Ignicoccus hospitalis KIN4/I: one gene and its partner. Each later gene encodes a partner of the first gene's protein in a complex. Links are inferred from orthologs where the notes say so. Each region holds a gene or a part of one and is shown in the gene's direction. Other genes may lie near its edges.

Evidence for each region. The genes of interacting proteins can lie anywhere in the genome.
Region 2: the proteins of IGNI_RS03055 (region 1) and psmA are in contact, whole or in part, in a cryo-EM structure (PDB 6HE5), measured with the Archaeoglobus fulgidus proteins. The link is inferred for Ignicoccus hospitalis KIN4/I from one-to-one orthologs. Residues at the interface, in WP_010879468.1 of Archaeoglobus fulgidus: Asp391, Leu392, Lys393, Gly394, Met396, Phe397, Val398; in WP_010877997.1 of Archaeoglobus fulgidus: Ala30, Arg33, Gly34, Ala35, Asp51, Arg53, Val54, Lys66, Ser79, Gly80, Leu81, Val82, Met166.

The regions. Positions count from the first base shown.
Region 1 is NC_009776.1:526,026-530,110, reverse strand. The notes cover bases 509-3,388. They hold IGNI_RS03055 (proteasome-activating nucleotidase), read left to right. Parts: upstream 509-1,287; coding sequence 1,288-2,490; downstream 2,491-3,388. Other genes in these bases: uppS (polyprenyl diphosphate synthase), read left to right, coding at 2,758-3,388; IGNI_RS03060 (30S ribosomal protein S19), read right to left, coding at 716-1,135; IGNI_RS03065 (50S ribosomal protein L22), read right to left, coding at 509-705. Outside these bases: IGNI_RS03070 (30S ribosomal protein S3), read right to left, coding at 1-224; more of IGNI_RS03065, read right to left, coding at 226-508; more of uppS, read left to right, coding at 3,389-3,570; dut (dUTP diphosphatase), read right to left, coding at 3,581-4,039; IGNI_RS03035 (hypothetical protein), read right to left, coding at 3,987-4,085. UniProt on the Methanocaldococcus jannaschii protein: ATPase which is responsible for recognizing, binding, unfolding and translocation of substrate proteins into the archaeal 20S proteasome core particle.
Region 2 is NC_009776.1:398,200-402,383, reverse strand. What follows is about bases 591-3,569. They hold psmA (archaeal proteasome endopeptidase complex subunit alpha), read left to right. Parts: upstream 591-1,709; coding sequence 1,710-2,429; downstream 2,430-3,569. Other genes in these bases: IGNI_RS02335 (hypothetical protein), read right to left, coding at 3,560-3,569; rpl12p (50S ribosomal protein P1), read right to left, coding at 3,197-3,520; IGNI_RS02345 (4-phosphopantoate--beta-alanine ligase), read right to left, coding at 2,415-3,164; IGNI_RS02355 (sodium/solute symporter), read left to right, coding at 591-1,664. Also shown: IGNI_RS02360 (DUF485 domain-containing protein), read left to right, coding at 1-45; more of IGNI_RS02355, read left to right, coding at 45-590; more of IGNI_RS02335, read right to left, coding at 3,570-3,889; IGNI_RS02330 (THUMP domain-containing protein), read left to right, coding at 3,954-4,184. UniProt on the Methanocaldococcus jannaschii protein: Component of the proteasome core, a large protease complex with broad specificity involved in protein degradation. The M.jannaschii proteasome is able to cleave oligopeptides after Glu, Asp, Tyr, Phe, Trp, slightly after Arg, but not after Ala.

The DNA.
Region 1 (4,085 bases):
TCCAACACCTTCGTTATTTGTTTAATGGTCTGGCCCCTCCTCCCTATTATCGCTCCCGACCTCTCCGCGTATATTATGACCCTCGTACCCATGGGCGTTTTCTGCAGCTCTACCTTGCTGTAGCCCACGCTGTGAAACTTGTACGCTAGGTACTCGTCAACCTTGACTTGCGTTAAGGCTTGTTCCAAGAAGTACTTCTTTATGTTCTTTTTAGCCACGCTCAACTTACTCCACCTCCTCCACGATCACCTCTAGGTGAGTCCTCCTCTCGAACTCGGGCGTGGCCCTCCCGAAGGCGCGGGGCATCCACCTTTTAATCGTCATCCCCTTGTGAGAGGCAATATGTACTATCTTTAGCTTTTCTACCTCGAGCCCCTTGAACTCCGCGTTAGCCTCGACGTTCTTTAATAATTTCAGGAAGTACTTGGCGGCCTTTACCGGGTACCTCCCCATGGGGATCCCGTGCTTGTCCGCCAGCCCCCTCTTGTGGGCTACCTTTCCGTGGTACCTCCTATAAGGCACGGGCTCCTCCATCTTTATTACTCTCTCAAGGTAAGCCTTGGCCTCAGTTAGTTTCATACCCCTTATCACCCTCGCAAGCTCCGTGGCTTCCTTGGGCGATATCGGCGCGTCCCACATCATCGCTTTGGCGGTCTTCTCCGGGTTCTTCTCAGCTATATCAGTGGAGTAATGCCACGTGGGCACGGTTCACACCTCACTTGGCCGCTACGAACAAGCTGCTCCTGGTCGCCTTCAGGCCGGGCTCACCGTGCTTGACCACGGCGGTGGTGTGGCTGAACTCTCCCAAGTAGTGCCCTATCATCTCCGGCACTATTTTGACCGGCACGAACTCCTTGCCGTTGTAAACCTCTATAGTCAGCCCTACCATTATCGGGAGTATGACCATGTCCCTCACGTGGGTCCTTATCTTCACTTTCTTGCCTTTCTCCATTTCCTTTCGGGCCTTTAACACCTTCTCCAAGAGCCTCCTCTGAGCGTCGTTGAAGCCCCTCTTCAAACTCCTCCTCTGCCTAGCCGGCAACAACTCTATGAAGTCGTCTAGGGGCATCTCCAACAGCTCTTCCAACGTCTTCCCGCGGTACCTAAACTTCTTCCACGCGGCCGGCACTTCCAAATTTCGATACCCCGCCGCCCTCCGGGAAGTTTCTAATAAAGCTCGATTCTCTCCTTTGAAATCGTAACCGGGACGCTCTATGATAACTAGTTAACACCTACCGCCCAACCTCAAAATTTCCTTATGCCGCTACTCAGAAGACGGGAAGTTGAATGGTAGCGTTTGATATTGATAGAAAATTTGGGGGAGAGGAAAGCGACGACGTGGAGGACGTCGAACTCCTCAAGAGAAAAATAAACAGGCTGACTAAGGAGGTAAAGAGACTCAAGTCCGAGCTGGAGTACTGGAAGGGGGAGGTCAACAAGCTGACCAACCCGCCCCTCATAGAGGCGACCTTGCTCGACGTCTTGCCTGACGGGAGGGCGGTGGTGAAGTCCAGCGCCGGCCCGGTCCTAGTGGTCGAGGTAAGCTCCCGCGTCCCCAAGGAACTGCTCAAGCCCGGCATAAGCGTGGCGGTTAACCAGAGGGGTTCAACTGTAGTGGACGTGTTGAAAGGTTTGGAGGATCCTTACGTAAAAGCTATGGAGGTTGTCGAACGCCCCAAGACAAGGTATAGCGACGTAGGAGGGTTGAAACAGCAGTTGGAGGAGGTTAGAGAGGTTGTGGAACTTCCCTTGAAGAATCCCGAAATGTTCAAGGAGATAGGAATTGAGCCCTTGAAAGGAGTCCTACTCTACGGCCCTCCCGGCTGCGGGAAGACCTTGATCGCGAGGGCGGTGGCGGGCGAGGTAGGGGCTACCTTCATAAGGGTCGTGGGGAGCGAGCTAGTTAACAAGTTCATAGGCGAGGGGGCGAGGATAGTCAGAGAGGTCTTTAACATGGCTAGGAAGAAGGCGCCCAGCATAATATTCATAGACGAGATAGACGCCATAGCCGCCAAGAGAATAGAGATGGGTACCTCCGGCGAGAGGGAGGTGCAGAGAACGTTGATGCAGCTCTTGGCGGAGCTCGACGGCTTCGACCCTCTGAGCGGGGTAGCGGTCATAGCCGCCACGAACAGGCTGGACATACTCGACCCCGCGATCTTGAGGCCGGGACGGTTTGACAGAATAATCTACATCCCGCCGCCGGACAAGAAGGGTAGGCTAGAGATATTGCAGATCCACACTAGAAACATGAGGATGGCGGACGACGTAGACTTGGAGAAGATAGCGGAGATGACGGAGGGGGCTACCGGAGCGGACTTGAAGGCGATAGTGACCGAGGCCGGCTATAATGCCCTCAGAAACAAGCGCAAGTACGTAACTATGGAAGACTTCTTAGCGGCCGTCGATAAGGTTATGAGAAAGAGGGCCGGCGCAAGCTACCGCCTCAGCCCCAGAGAGGGCGCGCCGATACAAATACACACCATGTAGCAAACTTATTAACCCCAATGGGGGAAGTCCCCAACGGCGGGGAGACCTAGCGGGGTAGGGCAGCCTGGTAGCCCGCGGGGCTCATAACCCCGAGGTCGGTGGTTCAAATCCACCCCCCGCTACCACGCGGGGCCCCGCCACCACCCTACACCTCGTCCTACTCTTCCCGCTCCACGAAGTCCAACTGCTTGCCCCCGAAGTCAGGTTCGGGCCTCTCATCCCTACTTAATTTTAATCCCAACTAACCCGCTGAACGGGAGTTAATGCTTGCAAACCAGAGCCGCGCTAGCGAACAGGGGCTGGAGGACAATATCCTTCTTGATGAAGCCAATATACGAGATATATGAAAAGAAGCTGGAAGCGGAGATAAGCAAGGACCATTTGCCCAAACACGTAGCAATAATTCCCGACGGCAACAGGAGGTGGGCGCGGATGAGGGGGCTCCAAGAGTGGTTGGGTCATAGAGAAGGCTACAAGAAGATGAGGGAAGTGTTAATGTGGTTGTTGGAGTTAGGGATAGAGGTGGTCACAGTCTTCGCTATGTCGACGGAGAACTGCACTAGGAGGAGCCCGGAGGAGAGGGAAAAGCTTTACGAGCTCATAGCCGGGGGCTTGAGGGAGCTCGCCAAGGACGAGATAGTTCACAGAAACGAAGTAAAGGTCATGGTAATAGGGAGAAGGAACTTGTGGCCCAAGGAACTCCTCGAGGCCGCTAAGGAGGTAGAGGAGGCTACGAAGGGTTACAACAAGAGGGTGATAAACGTCGCCGTGTGTTACGGGGGCCGACAAGAAATAGTTGACGCGGTGAGGAAGATAGCTTGGAAGGTGAAGAGGGGGGAGCTGGAGCCGGACCAGATAGACGAGAACGTGATCACCCAACACTTATACACGGAGAACTTACCCGACCCCGACTTGATAATAAGGACGAGCGGGGAGGAGAGGATAAGCAACTTCTTGCTCTGGCAGTCGGCGTACAGCGAGCTCTACTTCGCCAACATCTACTGGCCAGAAATAAGGAGGATAGACATACTGAGGGCCCTCCGGGACTACCAGAGGAGGCAGAGGAGGTTCGGGCGCTGAGCGAGGTCGGCTAGGGGGGCCCTCTCCGCTCACCCCTCGCGACCCGGACCAACTCCTCATCCGTAGAGCCGAAACCCCCCGACCTGCCGTCGTTTGGGGGCAACTCCTCGACCTCGACCGGCTCCAAGTAAGCTACCGGGACTATAACTAGCTGTGCGAACCTCTCCCCTTTCCTAATGGTTATTTTATCACTGCCTAAGTTCGTAACAACAACCTTAACTTCCCCCCGGTAACCGGGGTCTATTACCCCGGCCAGCGCGTGTAGACCCTTCAGCGCTCGAGAGGAGCGATCCTTGATCAGCCCCACGAACCCCCTGGGTATAGCTATCGCTATTCCCGTGCGGACGACCTTCACTTCCCCGGGCTCTACTACCACTTCCTCCAGCGCGTGGAGGTCCAAACCCGCGTCCCAAGGGTTAGCCCTCTTCGGCATTACGGCGTCCTTCTCCAACCTCTTTACGGGCAGCAAGCCTCCTCATCCTCCAACCGGCTATTCCTAACAGAGCTAAGGGCGG
Region 2 (4,184 bases), 130 kb from region 1 along the record:
GGCGTGGTAGCGTATTACGCGCTCAAGGCCGGGGGCGAGGAGTGATGTTCTCCGTAGTAGCTCTCATAATGGTTATAATCGTTGCCATAGTTACCATGGGCATCGCGTGGTGGAGCTACCGGAGGGTTAGGAGCGTCCAAGACTTCTACGCCGCCGGACGCTCCGTGCCTTGGATACTCATAGCGTGGGCCTTGACCTCTAACTACTTGAGCGCGGCCTCCTTCTTGGGCGTCGCCGGGGGGATAAGCAACTTCGGGCTGGATAGGGTCTGGGACCCCATAGGATACTTCGCCGGGTGGGTCTTGGTCTTACTCGTGGCAGCGGAATACATTAGGAAGGTAGGAAAGTTCACAGTCGCTGACATCTTGACCGAGAGGTTCTCCGGCGCCCCGGAGCTCAGGGCGCTAGCGATGATAGCCACGGTGATCATCTCGGTATTCTACATGATTCCCCAAATGATAGGCGCCGGCTCCCTCATGAGCTTGTTGCTAGACTGGCCCTACCACGTAGCAGTAGTCGTGGTGGGTGCTATAGTAGTCCTCGTGGTGATGTTGGGAGGTATAAGGTCCACCTTGTACAGCCAAGTGTTCCAAGCGCTGGTGTTGTGGTTCTCCATGTTGCTAATATTCGCGGCCTACATGGTCGCCTTCGGTGGCCCTTCGAACTTGCTGGAGAGCTCTTGGAAGGTCCCCCCGCCGGCCTTAGCTAAGAAGTACTTCGAGCCCAAAGAGATAGACGTAAACCAGATCACCTTTAGGACCGCCCTCCAAGAGAGCTTGAAGGCCGCGGAGGAAGTCTTGCAAAAGAACCCCGAACTGCCGAGGCTCCCCCAGCCGGGCGCGTTCGCGAGGGACGTGTGGAACCAGTTCAGCCTCGCCTTGGGAATAATAATGGGCACCGTGGGCCTGCCGCACGTGCTGGTCTACTTCTACACCGTCCCCAAGCCCTCCGACGCCCGGAAGGGTACGGTAGGGGCGATATTCAACATAGGCCTCTTCTACTTGTTCTCTATATTCGTGGGCTTCGCCGCCGGCACGGCGCTCTTCTACGTAATCACTAACTGGCTGGTTACCGGTTACGTGCCGTGGGCGAAGAACATGCCTGTGGTCATGAGCGGAAAGCTACTGGGCGGGGAGCTCTTGATGGGACTGGCGGCGGCCGGCGCCTTCGCTGCGATACTCTCCACCGTGGGCGGGCTAATGGTTGCCGCCACGAACAGCGTCGCCTACGACTTGTACGCTAACATAGTGAGGAAGGGGAAGGCCAGCGAGGAGGAGCAGCTGTTCGTCGCGAGGTTGGTGGCCTTGGGAGTGGGGGCGGTAGCGATAGTGGGCGGCCTCCTCCTGAAGGGCTTCGACGTCTCCTACCTAGTGGTGTTGGCCTTCGGAATAGCTGCCAGCTCGTTCGCGACCACGCTCATAATGAACTTGTGGTGGGACAAGTTCACTAGGAGCGGCGCGGTGGCGTCGATGCTGGTTGGCCTCTTGACGTCGGTCCTCTTCGTGCTGCTGAGGCTTTCGGGCACCAAGGCCTTAGGCCCTATACCGGTGCTCGTACAACCCGCGCTGTACAGCGTGCCGGCGTCCTTCATAGCCGGCATCGTAGTGAGCAAGTTAACTTCCGACACGGGCAGCGAGGAGTTCTTGAAGAAGCTGCACTCGTGATAATTTATACTCGTTCCCCCGCGTCCCGTTTTTGGGTAACGAGCGTTGGCGTTCGGCCTGGCCTCCCAGTTAGGTTACGACAGAGCGATAACCGTGTTCTCGCCCGAGGGCAAGCTCTACCAAGTGGAGTACGCCTTCGAGGCCGTCAAGAGGGGCTGGAGCACCATAGGCGCTAAGTGTAAGGAGGGCGTCGTCGTAGCTGCCTCCAAGAAGAAGGTGCAGACTCTGGTGGACTTCGACAAGCTTGAGAAGATACACTTCATCGACGATCACATAGTTACCAGCTTCGCCGGCTTGGCCGCCGACGGGAGGGTGTTGGTGGACGTGGCCAGGAGGGCGGCCCTCAACTACCGCTTCCTCTACGACGAGCCCGCCCCGGTGGAGTACGTCACCAAGGCAGTCAGCGACCTGAAGCAAGTGTACACCCAGCACGGGGGAGTGAGGCCCTTCGGGGTTTCCTTGATAATAGCCGGCGTGGACGACGAGCCCCAAGTGTTTATGACGGAGCCCTCGGGACAGTACATGAGCTACAAGGCGGTGGCCATAGGCCAGAACCACCACATCCTCATGGAATTCTTGGAAGCTAACTATAAGTACGATCTGAGCTTGGACGAGTTGGTAAAACTGGTGCTCAAGGCGTTCCTACAAGTGTCGGAGAGCGAGAAGGACCCGGAGCTTTACGAAGTTGCAGTGGTCCCGGTGGACACCAAGACCGCGAGGAAGCTCACCGTGGAGGAGGTAGCAAAACACCTAGAGGAGCTCTGAAGTCTTAGCATCCAGCCACTTCTTTATCCATTTGACCACCTCCCTCAAGTTCCTCGCGTTGTCGAACCTCTCCAAAGCCTCCTCCGCCTCCCTCTCGCTCATAGCCTTTACGAACTTCGTTATGTTCGGTATTGCCCTAATCACGTTGTCAACTATAGTTATGTCGGCAGTTAGGGAGGTCCTCGAGAAAGGGTTCAAGTCTATTGCAATTACCTTCTTCCCGTTCCTCTTCAACGCTTCCGTGCGGTCCCCGTCCTCCAAGCTCACCAACACCACGTCAGCAGAGGCTATGCCCTTGGAGCTCACCCTCCTCCTCTCGGAGCTAAGCCCCGGCAGCTCTTGGTCGGGCCTCCACAAGACCTCCTCCGCCCCGTGGGCCTTGAGGAGCTCAGCTATCCTCTTGGCCCTCTCCTCGGACCTATAGAACAAGTTGACCTCGAGGGGGGCGTTTAGGGCCTTGCTGAGCTCCACCAACTCCCCGGGGACCAAGGCGGCCGCGTTCCCGTTGACGCTTATGACCGGCTTGCGCGCCAGCTTGAGCAGCGCCGCTGCTGCCTTTTCGGCCTCCAAGGCCGGGGGGATGGTCTGCTCGCCCAGTATGTAATCGAAGGCCTCTCCCCTCCCGTGCGCTATCAAGCCTTGCGCGACCACTACCCCTTCCTTGAACTTCTCGACCAGCCTCTCCCTATACATTAGGGAAAGGAACCTGGGGTGGTCGGGGGGCACGAAGCTCAAGGCGACACCCAGCGTACACAAAAAGCGGGGTTTTAGCCGAAGAGGGCTCCCAGGCCGGCGGAGAGCTCCTCCTCGCTGACGGCCTCCTTCTTCTCCTCCTCTTCTTCCTCTTCCTTCTTCTCCTCCTTGGCCTCTCCGCCGGCGGCGGCGGGCGCGGCCGCGGGGGCGGCGGCTACGGGGAAGGCAGCGCTCTTGATCGCCTCCTCTATGTTCACCTCGCTGAGCGCGGCGACCAACGCCTTTACCCTCGTCTCGTCCACTTCGACGCCCGCCGCCTCCAGCACCTTCTTCACGGCGTCCTCGGTTATCTCCTTACCAGCTGCGTGCAGCAAGAGCGCCGCGTAGATGTACTCCATACGCTCACCGGGAGCGCAAGGGGCTTCCAGTTTATAATGCTATTTTGAGGCGTAACCCAAGGCCTTCTTGACCGCCGCCTCGTTGGTCCTCACGAACTCCTCCCACTTGGTGGCGACGTTCAAGAACTCCGCGTCGCCGGTCTTCTCGTAGAGCCTCCTCGCGTCTTCTGCCAAGAGCCTGGCGGCCTCCACCAAGCTCAAGACCGCGTTGGCCTTCAAACACTTCTCCTTCTCCTCCAGATCTTCCAACTTCTTGTAAACGGCCCTTATCCCCCGGAGGAGGGCTTCGCAGCTCCCGGAAGAGCTCCAAGCTAGGTAAGAGAACGCGAAGGCCAAGGAAGAGAGGAGCGCGCACAACAGCTCCAACAACTCCGGTACCCGGCGGGCCCCTACTAAAGGGACCCTTTGTGCGGGCTCCCGGGGTATCTCGGGCTTGAGCGAGTTCAACGTCACCGTGGCGTGCTGGAGGGGCCGGGAGCACAAGGCGGAGGCCGAGCTGAGGAGCTACTGGGGGAAGGACTTCTACGTAGTGAGGAAGCAGCCCAGCTACTTAATAATAAAGTACAAGGGAGACCCCTTCGAGGCCGTGGAGAGGCTGAAGGAGCTGGTGGACCCCCGCTACACCGTCCTGCTGAAGGCCGTCCCCTACGACTTCTCCGTGCCC